DNA from 2 places in the Microbulbifer sp. ABF4_143 genome. Region 1 is predicted to be linked to the other one. Evidence: riboswitches for the same ligand, from Rfam matches in the RefSeq annotation. Region 1 holds a riboswitch; the other holds the start of a gene.

Region 1 (7,879 bases):
ACGAAGTGAACGAACGCACCGAAAATATCGGCGCGCGCCGCCTGCACACGGTGCTCGAACGGCTGCTGGAGGAGGTCTCCTTCGACGCGGACCGCAACAAGTCGGTCACCATCGACGCCGCCTATGTGGACGACCACCTGGGCGAGTTGAGCCAGAACGAAGACCTGTCCCGTTTTATTCTCTAAGGAAGCTCTGATTAATTCGCATGAGCGCTGTAATTGGTTCAGGGGCGCTCAAGCAATGGAACGGACATTTCGGAAACGCACGAGTACGTCCCTGTATCCGACGGTTTCGAAATGTCCGTTCCATCAATTGAGCTTTTCATCCGGTTGAGGAGTCTAAAAGCTGTTTCATAACGTGGCGAGCGGGTGGCTGGTGGTGGCCGCCGGAGCGGAGGCACCGCAGTGTACAAGTAGTACATGAGGATGCCGAGCACCGCCGGACGCCGCTAGGCGCCCGCGCAGTAGTTATGAAACAGCTTCTATACAAAGCCGGGGAGCGAATTAATCAGAGGTTCCCTAAAGCTTCACTCTCCCGTTTTCGGGAGGGTGGTTGGGAGAGGGGGTATCAATGAAACCGAAAAAAATCCGACTCAACCGCGCGCAGAAAACCCTGCAGATAGCGTTCGAAGACGCCGAATACACGCTGCCGGCGGAATATCTGCGCGTCTTCTCCCCCAGCGCCGAAGTGCGCGGCCACGGCGCGAGCGAGCCGGTTCTGGTCAGCGGCAAGCTGCACGTCGGCATCGACAGTGTCGAAACCGCTGGCCGTTACGCCCTGAAAATAAATTTCGATGACGGCCACGACAGCGGCATCTACACCTGGGAATACCTGCGCGAACTGGGGCAGAATCAGGCGGCCAACTGGGAAAATTATTTGCAGCGCCTCGCGGCCGCGGGCAAGGGACGCGACCCGGACGAGAGTGCGGTGAAAATTATCGGCTGAAAAGCGCCGCGACCCCGCAACAGACTCCACACCCGATCCAATAAATTAATCGCACCGTAACGCCCCCGTCATATTTCCGGACTCTAATGCGCGCCAGACAATTGAGTACCGGAGACCCACCATGGCAAAACGACTTGCCCGCGCGCTCGGCGCCTGCTGTTTTATTCCACTGATGCCCGCAGCGCTGGCTGCCGAGCTGCCGGATTACCAGCGCAACAGCCCCTGGTTCACCGACGGAGAGACCCGCATCGAAGCCAGAGCGGAAACGCCGAGGGAACTGAAGCGTGCGAAAAACGTGATCCTGTTCGTCGGCGACGGCATGGGGGTTTCCACCCTGACCGCGGCGCGCATTCTCGAGGGCCAGCTGCGCGGCGAGAGCGGCGAGGAAAACGCGCTGTCGTTCGAGGAGTTTCCCCACAGTGCCCTGATCAAGACCTACAACACCAACCAGCAGACGCCGGACTCCGCCGGCACCATGACCGCGATGATGACCGGCGTGAAAACCAGAGCCGGCGTGATCAATATCGACGGCGACGCGCTGCGCGCCGACTGCGCCGGCAGCAGGGGCAGGGAACTGAACACCTTCCTCGAGCTGATGGAGAGCCGCGGCAAATCCACCGGTATCGTCTCCACCGCGCGCATCACCCACGCGACTCCGGCGGCCACCTATGCGCGCAGCCCGGAGCGCAACTGGGAATACGAAGCGGAAGGCGATTGTGCGGACATCGCCGCGCAGCTGGTGGAACTGGAAGTCGGCGACGGCATAGACGTGATACTCGGCGGCGGCCGCCGCAACTTCATCCCCGCCGATGACGGCGGCAAGCGCACCGACGGCCGCGACCTGACCGCCGAGTGGCTGGCCCGCTACGACGGCGAGCAGCGGGCGCAGTATCTGCAGAGCGGCTCTGAGCTGGCCGCGCTGGATACTTCCGCAACCGACAAGCTGCTGGGCCTCTTCACCAGCAGCCATATGAGTTACGATGCGGACCGCGTCGCCAAGGGCGCCGACGAGCCGAGCATCGCCGAGATGACCGCGGCGGCGATCGAGATGTTGCAGAAAAACGACGACGGCTATTTCCTGATGGTGGAGTCCGGCCGCATCGACCACGGCCACCACGCCGGCAACGCCTACAACGCGCTGCACGATACCATCGCCTTCGCCGCCGCGGTCGAGACCGCGCTGCAAAACGTGGATCTGGACGAGACCCTGATCCTGGTGACCGCGGACCACAGCCACGTGATGACCATCGCCGGCTATCCGACCCGCGGCAACCCGATTCTCGGCAAGATGGTCACCAACGACGGCAGCGGCGCGCCCAAGGCGGAGGTCGCCGCGGCCGCAGACGGCCTGCCCTATACGACGCTCTCCTACGCCAACGGCCTGGGTTTTGCCGACCTGGGCGGCGAGACGGACGCGGATGCGCGCTACGATCTCGCCGCGCACAGCGGGCGCGTGGATCTGAGCGGTGTGGACACCGAGGCGCCGGGCTTTCACCAGGAGGCACTGGTACCGCTCGGCTCCGAGAGTCACGCCGGTGAGGATATCAGCCTGCACGCCACAGGCGCCGGCAGCCAGCTGGTGCAGGGCACGCTGGAACAGAGTGCGGTTTTCCACCTGATGGTCGGGGCTACCGGCCTGTCGGTGACCGCGGAATAATTTGGGGGTAATTGACGATGAACAAATTCAATAAACTGGCCCTGGCCTTCTCCGTCGCCCTGCTGGCCGCCGGCTGCAGCGACGACAATTCCGGCTCCGACGAAGTCGCGGTGCTGCCGCAACCGCAGCCGAAAGCACTGGGTCTGTCCGAGGCGCAGCGCGACAGCAGCTGGTTCAAAGACGGCCAGCAGGCCGTCGAGGCGGCGCGCGAACGGAAAATCGACAACACCCCCGGCGCGGCGAAAAATATCATCCTGTTTGTCGGCGACGGCATGGGCATCTCCACGGTCACCGCCGCGCGCATTCTCGCCGGCCAGCAGCAGGGGCTCGACGGCGAGGAGTACCAGCTCAGCTTCGAGAAGATGCCCTTCGCCGGCCTGGTCAAGACCTACAACACCAACCAGCAGACCCCGGATTCCGCCGGCACCGCCACCGCGCTGATGGCCGGCGTCAAGACCAAGGCCGGCGTGATCAACGTGGACGAGACCGTCGCCCGCGGCGACTGCGCGGCCAGTCTCGAGCGGCCGCTGACCACGGCGCTGGAACTGGCGGAGGCCAGGGGCAAGAGCACCGGCATTATCAGCACCGCGCGTGTGACCCACGCGACCCCGGCGGCCACCTACGCCAAGGTGCCGGAGCGCGGCTGGGAGTACAAGGCGCCGGACGGCTGCGTGGATATCGCCGCGCAGCTGGTGGCGCTCGCCGCCGGCGACGGCGTGGACCTGGTGCTCGGCGGCGGCCGCCGCAACTTCCTGCCCAACACCGTCACCGACCTCGAGGGCAAAAACGGCAAGCGCGAAGACGGTCGCAACCTGGTGGAAGAGTGGCGGAGCCGCTATAGCGACGGCGTGACCAACGCCGCCTATATCGAGGACCAGTCCGGCTTCGACGCGCTGGATGTTGCCGCCACCGACAAGCTGCTCGGCCTGTTCAACGCGTCGCATATGCGCTACGAGGCGGACCGCGGCAACGACGTCGCCGGCGAGCCGTCGCTGTCCGAGATGACCGCCAAGGGTCTGCAGCTGCTGCAGAAGAACGACAAGGGCTACTTCCTGATGGTGGAGTCCGGCCGCATAGACCACGGCCACCACGCCGGCAACGCCTACAACGCACTGAACGACGCGGTGGAATTCGCCAGGGCGGTACAGGTCGCGATGGACAACACCAGCGCCGAGGACACGCTGATAATCGTCACCGCCGACCACAGCCACGTGATGACCATCGCCGGCTACCCGACCCGCGGCAACCCGATTCTCGGCAAGGTGGTGGCCAACGACGGCAGCGGCGAGCCGGAGACGGCCCCGAGTCTGGCCGCAGACGGCCTGCCCTACACCACTATCACCTACGGCAACGGCTTCGGCTATGCGGACTTCGCTGACGAGACGGACGCGGACGAGCGCTACAAGCACGATATAAAGGCGGGCCGCGTGGATCTGACCCACGTCGACACCACCGCGCCCGGCTACCACCAGGAGGCGCTGGTGCCGCTGGCGTCCGAGTCCCACGCCGGCGAGGACGTGGGTGTCTGGGCCCGCGGCCCCGGCGCGCATCTGGTCAGCGGTACCAACGAGCAGAGCTACCTGTTCCACGTGATGGCGCGCGCGGGCGGCCTGCTGGACTGAGCCGTTTCCCACCGCTGGAATTGGCCGGTATCCCCCCTGTAGGAGCGGCCCATGGCCGCGATCGGTGTCCGTTCGGAGTCCGATCGCGGCCACCGGCCGCTCCTACAAAAAATCCCCGAATAGCCCGCCCTTCGACTCTTCTGCTATTATCCCGCCCGCAAAACCTAAGGGGTGGCCCAGGCCTGAGATGCTCCGCGAGCGAACCCTTGAACCTGATCCGGTTAATACCGGCGTAGGAATAGGTAGTCCCTAAACAGCTCTCCTCCGTCGCACCCGGGTCTCTTTCACTTCGATTTCCTGCGAGAGAGAACCATGAATCATCCAGCGAAACTACATCCGATCGCCTGGTCAATCGGCCTCTGCCTGTCTGCGGCCGCGGCCGCGCAACAGAACGCCGGCCTGGAAGAGGTCGTAGTCACCAGCCAGCTGCGCGCGATAGAGCAGCTCGATCTCCCCGGCAGTGTCAGCGTGCTGGACCGGGAGGCCATCGGCGCCCGCGGCGCCGGCAACCTGGAACAGCTGCTGGGCATGGCTCCCAACGTCAACTTCGCCGCCGGCGCGTCCCGCGGCCGCTTCGTGCAGATCCGCGGTATCGGCGAGCGCAGCCAGTTTATCGACCCGGTCAATCCGTCGGTGGGCCTGCTGATCGACGGTATCGACTTCACCGGCCTGGGCCTGGCCGCCAGCACCCTGGATATCGAGCAGGTGGAAATACTGCGCGGCCCCCAGGGTACCCTCTACGGCGCCAACGCCCTGGCCGGCCTGATCAGCATGAGCAGCGCCGCGCCCAGCGCCGAACCCATGGCCAGGGTGTCCGCCGAGGCGGCGCAATACAATGGCCGCACCCTGTCCGCGGTCGGCAGCGGCGCCCTGACCGAAAAGCTCAGCTACCGCCTCGCCGCGCGCAAGCAGCAGTCCGACGGCTTTATTGAAAACCAATTTCTCAACCGCAGCGACACCAACAATATCGACGAGTCGGTCGCACGGGCCAAGCTGCGCTACAGCGCCGGCGAAGACCTGCAGCTGGACTTCACCGCCTTCTATCTCGACGCCGACAACGGCTACGATGCCTTCTCCCTCTACAATACCCGCGAGACACTGTCCGACCAGCCCGGCCACGACCGGCAGGAGACCCTGGCCGGCTCGGTGAAGGGGCAGTGGAGCGGCAGCGAGCTGTTCACTCTGGAGGCCACCCTGAGTGCCGCCCGCTCGGATACCGAGTACGGCTACGACGAGGACTGGACCTATGTCGGCTTCCACCCGTGGGAATACAGCTCCACCGACAACTACCTGCGCGACAGGGACAACCTGAGTGCCGACCTGCGTATCCTGTCGACCGACGCCTCCGCCCTGTTCAACGGCCGCGGCAGCTGGGTCGCCGGCGTCTACTTCCGCGATGAGAGCGAGCGCCTCGAGCGCAACCGGAGCTTTACCAGCGAGTTCGATACGCAGAATGCCGCCGTCTACGGCCAGCTGCGCACGCAACTGGGCGAGCGTTTCGCCCTGGTTACCGGCCTCAGGTTTGAGCAGCGCGATGCCGACTACGCCGACTCCCTCGCGGTGGATTCCAGCAAAAAAGAAGACCTCTGGGGCGGCAACGTCTCGCTGGAATACAGGCCCGGCGACAACACCCTGATCTACGCCAGCGTCTCCCGCGGCTACAAGGCCGGCGGCGTCAACGGCAGTATTATCGCGGCCTCGGCGACAAACCCGAATATCGGCAGCGACCAGTTCGAATTCGACACAGAGCAGCTGCTCAACTACGAACTGGGCCTCAAGGGCGCCTGGCTCGATAACCGTTTGCAGGCGCAGCTGGCGGCCTTCTACCAGGACCGCAGCGATGTGCAGGCCAAGCAGTCGGTGTTCGATCCGAACGATTTCTCCTTCGACGACTTCCTGACCAACGCCGCCGGCGGCGAGACGACGGGCATCGAAGTCGAACTGAATTACCTCGCCAGCGACTCCCTGCGCTTCTTCGCCGCCGCCGGCTGGCTGAATGCGGAGTTCGAGGATTTCGTAAGCAGCGCCCACGTCGACGCCCGCGACGACTACAACGGTATCGCCCTGGCGCCGGTGGACTTCGACGGCCGCGACCTGGCCCACGCGCCCAACTACCAGTTCTTCACCGGCGCGGAAATTTCACTGCTGCCGGAACTGATTCTGCGCCTGGAAGTGGAGGGCAAGGACGACTTCTATTTCTCCAACAGCCACGACGAGAAGTCACAGGCCTACGAACTGCTGAACGCCCGCCTGACCTACCTGGGTGAAAACTGGGAGGTTGCACTCTGGGGCAGAAACCTGACCGACGAGGACTACTACACGCGGGGTTTCTACTTCAGCAACCAGTTCGGCAACAACCCGGAAAATTTCTATGCGCCGGAAGCCTACTACCAGTTCGGCGAGCCGCGCGTGGCGGGTATCAGCGGCAGCTACACCTTCTAGAATCTCTGCGCGGCTACCAGTCCCTGTAGGAGCGGCCCATGGCCGCGATCGATATCCGGCCAAACGCGCAAGCCAGATCGCGGCCATGGGCCGCTCCTACAGAGAAACACCGGTTTAATCGGAAGAGCAGTGAATTCTGAGGAACAACACCCATGCAACTCTCGGTAGAAATCAGCATGTACCCGCTAAAAGACGAGTACATCCCCAGCATCCAGGACTTTATCGAGCGCCTGAACCGCCACCCGGATCTGCGCGTAATCACCAATACGATGAGCACCCAGGTGTTTGGCGACTACGACCTGCTGATGGACCTGCTGAAGCAGGAAATGCGTACATCCTACGAAAAACACGGCCGCGCCATCTTCGTGTGCAAATTTATCGACGGCGACCTGGCCCCGGAAGCAGGCGATGTTTAATCAGGATATCGCCGGCGCCGTAATTGCGTCTCTCGCCGCCATGTCGGGCTGGGAAATTATCGCGGTCATCCTCGCCCTGGCCTACCTGCTGCTGGCCATGCGGGAAAATATTCTCTGCTGGTATGCCGCCTTCGCCAGCACCGCGATTTACCTGTTCCTGTTCTGGGATGTCAGCCTGCTGATGGAGTCCGCGCTGCAGCTGTTCTACCTGGCTATGGCCGTCTACGGCTGGTGGCAGTGGCGGCACCACCGCGACAGACAGCGGGACCTGAAAATCCACCGCTGGCCGCTGCGCACGCACCTGATGGTTTTTGCGGGCGTCGGCGCACTGACACTGGTCTTCGGCTATCTGCTGGATACCAATACCGACGCCGCCCTGCCCTATTTGGATTCCTTTACCACCTGGGGCGCCGTGATCACCACCTATATGGTCACGCGCAAGGTGCTGGAGAACTGGCTCTACTGGATAGTGGTGGACGGTGTCTCCATCTATCTGTATCTCGACCGCGAGCTCTACCTGACCGCGCTGCTGTTTGTGCTCTATGTGATTATCGTGATTGTGGGTTTCTTCCAATGGTTGGCCATCTACAAAAGCGAGGCGGCAACCGGTGAAGGCGCAGCGGTACCCGCATGAGCGCCACCGCTGCCGACATTATCCCGCCCGACTGGCAGCGCTGGAGCGCCACCGAGCCCTCGGTGATCGGGTCACTGAGCGGCGGACTGACCAACCGGAGTTTTCTGATTGCCGCCGGCAAAGACCTGCTGGTACTGCGCAAGAACTCCGCGATCAGCGCTGC
Region 2 (7,879 bases), on a different contig from region 1:
TTACGCGCCTGACGATGAGTTACTGCCGAACATCCGTGAGAGTAGGGCGCTAATGCGCGCTTGCGAAGCAAAGGTTATTCGTCGCTTCGCTCCTCACCCTTCGGGTCGTCCTACGGACGCTTTGGCTTCGCCAATCGCGCGCCTTAGCGCGACCGGCCAAGGACGGCCGGGCCGGGGCCTGATCGAACACTCTGCCGTCGCGCCAGGGACGGCGGCACAAAAGCCGATAACTTCTGCCCAGCTCAACGCAGACTGCCCTATCAGCAAACACAAATCCCAAATGAAACTGCCGCATAACTCGCAACGTCGCGGGTAGATAGCGCAGCGTCAGAATTTAAGCCTGATCGCGGCCAACGGCCGCTCCTGCAGGAGCTGTGCTGTAGCAGCTTCGAACCCCTATCGCGGCCATGGGCCGCTCCTGCAGGGGGGCGTGAGCAAATTGTAGGAGCGGCCTGTTGATAGTCTCCAACCCCCCCACCCCCAATCCTGTCCTTATTTAACCGCTTCGGGACCGATGAATACTGGGTCCCAAAACCTCCTGCAGCTAGACTGCAATCGTCGAAAAATCCATCACCGGGGCGTCACTTTGGCGGAGATTGCCGAAATTTCAGATTTGACGCTGGCGCTGCTGTTCGCAGTGTGTGCCGTCAGCGCTCTCATTTCGGCGGTTACCGGCAGTGCCGGGGGCGTGCTGATGTTTGCGGCATTGAATGCCGCAATCCCACTGCGGGTGCTGGTGCCGATTCATGGCGCTGTGCAGCTGATAAACAATCTCGCACGCATTTACTATGTGCGCGCATATGTCCGTTGGGATATGTGCTTACCATTTTTTATTGGTTGTGCACTGGGTACCGGGATCGTGACCCTGGGTATCGCCAGTCTCAGTGGGCAGCAGTTGCCGATGTTTGTGCTGGCCGCGCTGATTTTTTACACGGTATTCAAACCCAGGCGACTGCCTGAAATTCGCCTGGCGCCGAGGAATTACTTTTGGGTGGGGATAGTGACTGGAACCCTGGGAATCCTGGCGGGTGCTGTTGATCCGCTTCTGGCGGCCTTCTTTGTGCGTAAGGATTTGAGCCCCCAGCAAGTGGTGGCGAACAAATCCGTAATGCAAGCCTGGTGTCACGCACTGAAAATACCCGCTTTTCTGTATCTCGGTTTTGCCTTCGCGGAGTATTTGGGACTGATACTGGCACTGACACTGGCTGCGGTGGTCGGCACCAGGATCGGAGTGGGGCTGCTGAATAGAATCAAGAATGAGTGGTTTTTTAAATTGATGCGGGTGGCGCTGCTGGTTGCCGGTTTGCGGATCGTCTATCAGCTATTCTCCGTACAGCAAGGTGTGTGATATGGCTGATTATCAAATCCGTAATCCCTACAACGGCGAACTGCTAGAGGAGTTCGACTTTGCCAGCCGCGATGCGGTGCGAAGCACACTGGCGCTGCTGGCGGAGGGTAGGGATGTGCAGCAGAACACCCCGGCGTTTGAACGCGCCAATATTCTGCTGCGCCTGGCGCAGCTATTGTTGGAACATAAAAATGAGCTGGCCGCGCTGATTACCGAAGAGACCGGCAAAACCATCAGTGACAGCCGCGTGGAGATAGAGCGGGCGCACAACACCGCCATGGCCTGTGCGACGGAGGCGAGGGCGATTAGCGGTGAGGCACTGGATTCCGATGCCTTTCCGCCTCGGCGGGACAAGATCGGCGTGGTTTTGTGGAAGCCGCTCGGGACTGTACTCTGTATCACCCCGTTCAACTTCCCGGTAAATATCGCGGTGCACAAGATCGGGCCCGCATTTGCCGCCGGCAACAGCATATTGTTCAAGCCGGGACCGCAGAACAAGCGCTCCGCGCAGCGGCTGGTCGAACTTTGTTACACCGCCGGTATGCATAGCTCTGTGCTACAAATGCTGATCCCGGATATCGACGCGACCAGCTATGCGGTGGCGCACCCGCAGGTGCACGCGATCAACTTTACCGGTGGCACCGCCGCCGCCAACGCCATTGCAGCGCGGGCCGGATACAAGAAGTTGCTGTTCGAATTGGGTGGTAATGATCCGCTGATCCTGATGCCCGACGGGGATCTGGACGCGGCCGTTCACGCGGCGATCAATCAGCGCTTCGCCACCGCGGGCCAGCGCTGTACCGCGGCAAAGCGGCTGTTTGTTCACCGCGAGGTCCACGAGGAGTTTTCCGCAAAGCTGGTGGCGGCGACGGCTAAACTCAAGGTCGGCAACCCGCTCGAGGAGGATACCTTTGTCGGCCCGTTGATTCATTCCGCGGCGGCGGATGAAGTGGAGCGTCGGATACAGGCTGCGATAGCCGCCGGCGCCAGTGTGCTGTTCGGCAATCGGCGGGAGGGCAATATCCTGTGGCCGACGATTCTCGACAATGTCGCCGATGATGCCGAGCTGGTTGCGGAGGAAACCTTCGGCCCGGTAATTCCACTGCGTTCTTTCGAGACGCTCGATGAGTTGGTGACGCTGATCAACGAGTCGCCATTCGGCCTGCAGGCCGGTGTATTCACTCAGAATTTGTCGCTGGCCAAGCAGCTGTTCAATCGTCTGGAAGTGGGTTTGCTGGCGGTGAATGACGGACCCGGATTCCGCGCCGAGCACTTCCCGTTTGGCGGGGTAAAGGAGAGTGGCGTGGGGCGGGAAGGAGTGCGCTATGCGATCCGGGAGATGAGTTATCAGAAGACACTGGTTCTTTAGGGCCAGTCCCCGAAACCGATTATCCGCTTCCGGCGGGCGATCTCCTGTCGTTTTTTGCAACTACAGCAGCGTTTTGGGGCAAAAACCTGGCAGCGACTGGCTGTTCACGGCGCAGAGCATCCACTATACTCCGGCACTACTTGTCGGAGCGCCTGTGGGCTGAGATCGCTGTTGCGAGATCCGTTGAACCTGATCGGGGTAACCCCCGCGTAGGGAACAAGATCTGAAGTCGCTATAGATGTGCTGTATAGAAGTCGCCGTCTGTAGAAGCTGTGCGACTTGTCTCTGTCTGCCCCGGGTGTTGCGGCGCCATGTTTCCGCCAGCCACAGGGATAAGTATGTCAGAGACCACCGATCAGCCCAGCCGCACCGCCAAATCCTCCCGCGCTGCCAGCCGCGATTCCGCCAAGGCGTTCCTGGAAAACCTAACGGCGCAGACCTTCCCCAATTCCCGGAAAATCTATCTGCAGGGCGAGAGAGCGGATGTCCGCGTCGGTGTGCGCGAGATCTGCCTCGGCGACAGTGTCGTCGGCGGCGACGAGAAGAACCCGGTGTTCGAGCCCAACCAGCCGCTGCGGGTTTACGATACCTCCGGCCCCTATTCGGACCCCGACTGCAAGATCAATGTGCGCGAAGGTCTGCCCAAGCGTCGCCAGGCCTGGATCGAGGCGCGCGGAGATACCGAACAGCTGACCAGCCGCCAGGCCGCCTACAGCCAGAAGCGCATGGCGGACCAGGGGCTGGACCATATCCGCTTTGAAAAGCTGCCCTCTCCGCGCCGCGCGCTGGCGGGCGGGAATGTGTCGCAGATGCACTATGCGCGCCGCGGCATCATCACGCCGGAGATGGAGTTTGTCGCGGTGCGCGAGAATATGGGACGGGCACAGCTTGCCGATGCGCTGAGGGAATCCGATTATCAGAAGGCCCGGGACGGTATTTATATTCCCGAGCAGATCACCCCGGAGTTCGTGCGCCGCGAGGTGGCCGAGGGGCGCGCCATTATCCCGGCCAACATCAACCATCCGGAACTGGAGCCGATGATTATCGGGCGCAATTTCCTGTGCAAGGTCAATGCGAATATCGGCAACTCCGCGGTAACCTCCTCTATCGAAGAGGAGGTTGAGAAACTGGTCTGGTCTACCAAGTGGGGCGCGGACACGGTGATGGACCTTTCCACCGGCGCCAACATTCACGAGACCCGCGAGTGGATTCTGCGCAACTCCCCGGTGCCCATCGGCACCGTGCCCATCTATCAGGCGCTGGAGAAGGTGGACGGCATCGCCGAGGATCTCACCTGGGAGGTTTTCCGGGACACCCTGATCGAACAGGCGGAGCAGGGCGTGGACTATTTCACCATCCACGCCGGTGTGCTGCTGCGCTATGTGCCTATGACCGCAAAGCGGGTGACCGGCATCGTCTCCCGCGGCGGGTCCATCATGGCCAAGTGGTGTCTGGCTCACCACAAGGAGAATTTCCTCTACACCCATTTCGAGGAAATCTGCGAGATCATGAAAGCCTACGATGTCAGCTTCAGCCTCGGTGACGGCCTGCGCCCCGGCTCCATTGCCGATGCCAATGACGAAGCCCAGTTCAGCGAACTGCGCACCCTCGGGGAGCTGACCGAAATCGCCTGGCGGCACGACGTGCAGACCATGATCGAGGGCCCGGGGCATGTGGCCATCCACAAGATCAAGGAGAACATGGACGAGCAGCTGAAGCACTGCCACGGTGCGCCCTTCTATACGCTCGGCCCCTTGACCACCGATATCGCGCCCGGCTACGACCATATCACCTCCGGAATCGGTGCCGCGCTGATCGGTACCTATGGCTGTGCCATGCTGTGTTACGTGACGCCCAAGGAGCACCTGGGCCTGCCCAACAAAGAGGATGTGAAAGAGGGCCTGATGGCCTACAAGATCGCGGCCCACGCGGCGGACCTGGCCAAGGGACACCCGCGCGCGCAACAGAGGGATGACGCCCTGTCCAAGGCGCGCTTCGAGTTCCGTTGGGAGGATCAGTTCAATCTGGGCCTGGACCCAGAGCGCGCGCGCGCTTACCACGATGAGACGCTGCCGAAGGAATCCGGCAAGGTCGCGCATTTTTGTTCCATGTGCGGCCCCAAGTTCTGCTCGATGAAAATCACCCAGGATGTGCGCGATTACGCTGCGAAGCAGCAGGCGGAGGAGGGCATGGCGGAAATGGCGGTCAAGTTCAAGGATATGGGCGGCGAGCTGTACCACAAGGGCTGAGGCATCCCGTCGAATACGGAATGCCACAGCCCGACTTTTGTGTTGCCGCCAAAACGAATGTCGGAAAATTGTCGTGATAAAGAGCACTTCTCCCCGAATCGCGATCGCCGGCGCCGGCCTGATGGGGCGCCTGCTGGCCTGGCGCCTGTCGCTGCAGGGTCTGGACGTCACCCTGTTCGAGGCGCGCGACCTGTCGACGCCGGTCGGTGCCTGCTGGACCGCCGCCGGCATGATCTCGCCGCTGTCGGAACTGGTACACAGCCAGCGCGAAATCTATGAACTGGGTAGCCGGAGCCTGGCCCTTTGGTCCGACTGGGCGGAAAAACTCGAGGCGCTGAGCGGGCGCTCGGTGGAATTTCGCCATGCCGGTAGTTTGCTCGTGGCCCACGGCCAGGACAGAAGTGAGCTGCAGCAGTTTAAGCGCGAGCTGACCGGCAAACTGAACGGCGATATTTCCGAGCATGTGCAGGCGCTCGACGCCGGTGCGCTGCGGCGGCTGGAACCGGCGCTGGAAAATTTCGAGCAGGGACTGTTTTTGCGCGGCGAGGGCGATATCGACAACCGCCGTCTGCTGCCGGCGCTGCTCGGCGTGTTGCGCCGCCAGGGCGTGTGCCTGAAAGAGCGGACGCCGGTGGCGTGCGAAAGCTACCGGGTGGATCACCAGGAGGGCAGGTCGCGCTTCGATTGCGTGATCGACTGCCGCGGCCTGGGCGCCAGGGCGCAGGTTGACGGGCTGCGCGGTGTGCGCGGCGAAGTACTGGTGGTGGAGACCGGAGAGGTGACTCTGCAGCGCCCGGTGCGCCTGCTGCATCCGCGCTACCAGCTCTATGCGGTGCCGCGCGGCGGCGGCCGCACGGTGATCGGCGCTACCGAAATCGAGAGCGAGGATATGTCGCCGATATCGGTGCGCTCGACCATGGAGTTGTCATCGGCCCTCTATTCGCTGCACCCGGCCTTTGCCGAGGCCCGCATCGTGGAAACCCGGGTCAACTGCCGCCCGGCAACCATGGACAATATGCCCTACCTGCACTGGCAGCCGGGCCTGATCCGGGTCAACGGCCTCTACCGCCACGGCTACCTGTTGGCTCCGGCACTGGTGGAAAAAGTGGAACAAATGGTCAGACAAGAGATTTTACAGGTGGTTTGATGCAGATCTTTGTCAACGGTGAGCGGCACGAGCTGGACGCCCCGATGAGCCTCGCCGGCCTGCTGCAACAACTGGGTTACAGCGGCGAGACGTTTGCGGTGGCGCTGAACGGGGATTTCGTCGCGCGCGCAGATTACATGGATACCCCTGTTCGCGATGGCGATACCCTGGATGTGGTGGCGCCGGTTGTCGGCGGATGAAAAACGGCGGCAGAGCATGAGCGATCCATTGCGCCTCTACGGCAAGTCCTTTAACAGCCGGCTGCTGGTCGGCACCGCCCTCTATCCGTCGCCGGCGGTGATGCGCGAGTCGGTACAGGCGTCCGGTGCGGAAATCATCACCCTCTCCCTGCGCCGGCAGAATCCGCAACAGCAGCAGGGCAGGATGCTGTGGAACTATATCCGCGAATCCGGTTGCCAGTTGCTGCCCAATACCGCCGGTTGCAAGACGGCACGGGAAGTGATTGCATTGGCGGAGATGTCGCGGGAAATTTTCCAGACAGACTGGCTGAAGCTGGAAGTGATCGGCGACGACTACAATTTGCAGCCGGACCCCTACGGGCTGATCGAAGCGGCGCGCGAACTGGTCAAACGCGGCTTCAAGGTGCTGCCCTATTGCACCGACGATCTGGTGGTGTGCCGCAGGCTTCTCGATGTGGGTTGCGAAGTCCTGATGCCGTGGGGCGCACCCATAGGCACAGGCCAGGGGCTGCTGAACAAATACAACCTGCAGACGCTGCGCGAGCGGCTGCCGGGCGTGCCGCTGATTATCGATGCCGGTATCGGTGCCCCGTCCCAGGCCGCGCAGGCGATGGAGATGGGGTTCGATGCGGTGCTGCTGAATACCGCCATCGCCAAGGCGCAGAACCCGGTGTTGATGGCGCGGGCCTTTCAGCTGGCGGTCGAGTCCGGGCGCAGCGCCCACCTGGCCGGCCTGATGCTGAAGCGCCAGACCGCCAGCCCCAGCACGCCCACGTTGGATATGCCCTTCTGGCAGCAGGCCGAAAAAGCGCCGCAGGAATGATGTCTATGCGCGACGACGCTCCCACACACAGGCCCATCGTCTGGTCCATCGCCGGCAGTGACTCCGGCGGCGGCGCCGGCATACAGGCGGACCTGCTGACCTTTGCCGACTTCGGCTGTCACGGCTGCACCGCGATTAGCGCCAACACAGCGCAGAACACCACCGAAGTGGCGGCCATCAACGCCGTGCCGGTGGAAGTACTCAGATCGCAGCTGCAGGCGCTGCAGCGGGATCTCTTTCCGGCGGCGATCAAGATTGGCCTGCTGGCCAACGGCGAACAGGTCGAGGCGGTGGCGGAATTCCTGCGTGCGCTGCTGAAGGTCAGGCGGGTTCCGATCGTCTACGACCCGGTGGCCGTGGCCACCAGCGGCGCCGCGCTGACCGAAGACTCTATCGGCGGAGCGGTTGCGGAAAAACTGTTTCCGCTGTGCGATGTGATTACCCCCAACCTGCATGAACTGGAGTGGCTCGCGCGCGCCCCGGTCGGCGGTGCCGGGCAGATTGCCGCCGTGGCGAGGCGCCTGCGCGCAAGCGGCTGCGGCGCGGTACTGGTCACCGGCGGCCACGCAGCTCTGGTCGAGGGTGAAGTGGCGGATTTCCTCTGCTGCGATAGCGGCGACGACTGGTTTGTGGGCAAAAAGATACCCGGTCGCAATAATCACGGCACCGGCTGCACCCTGTCGTCCGCCATCGCCGCCTGCCTGGCGTTAGGGTATCCTCTGCGCGACGCCTGTGTCGTGGCC

Evidence for each region. Region 1 has a riboswitch for thiamine pyrophosphate ahead of ACXAF3_RS01495 (TonB-dependent receptor). Riboswitches for the same ligand answer to the same signal wherever they lie in the genome.
Region 2: another riboswitch for thiamine pyrophosphate. It lies ahead of thiC (phosphomethylpyrimidine synthase ThiC); the one in region 1 lies ahead of ACXAF3_RS01495 (TonB-dependent receptor).

The regions. Positions count from the first base shown of each region.
Region 1 covers NZ_JBSWWT010000001.1:311,227-319,105, forward strand. The annotation lists gene hslU (ATP-dependent protease ATPase subunit HslU) at 1-185, shown strand, start outside; RNA gene ACXAF3_RS01475 (sX9 sRNA) at 344-421, opposite strand; gene ACXAF3_RS01480 (gamma-butyrobetaine hydroxylase family protein) at 571-945, shown strand; gene ACXAF3_RS01485 (alkaline phosphatase) at 1,067-2,602, shown strand; gene ACXAF3_RS01490 (alkaline phosphatase) at 2,620-4,224, shown strand; TPP riboswitch at 4,382-4,480, shown strand; gene ACXAF3_RS01495 (TonB-dependent receptor) at 4,537-6,666, shown strand; gene ACXAF3_RS01500 (hypothetical protein) at 6,819-7,082, shown strand; gene pnuC (nicotinamide riboside transporter PnuC) at 7,075-7,716, shown strand; gene ACXAF3_RS01510 (phosphotransferase) at 7,713-7,879, shown strand, end outside.
Region 2 covers NZ_JBSWWT010000007.1:180,756-188,634, reverse strand. The annotation lists gene ACXAF3_RS07885 (sulfite exporter TauE/SafE family protein) at 587-1,348, shown strand; gene safD (sulfoacetaldehyde dehydrogenase SafD) at 1,350-2,717, shown strand; TPP riboswitch at 2,852-2,950, shown strand; gene thiC (phosphomethylpyrimidine synthase ThiC) at 3,056-4,966, shown strand; gene thiO (glycine oxidase ThiO) at 5,040-6,113, shown strand; gene thiS (sulfur carrier protein ThiS) at 6,113-6,313, shown strand; gene ACXAF3_RS07860 (thiazole synthase) at 6,330-7,136, shown strand; gene thiE (thiamine phosphate synthase) at 7,142-7,879, shown strand, end outside.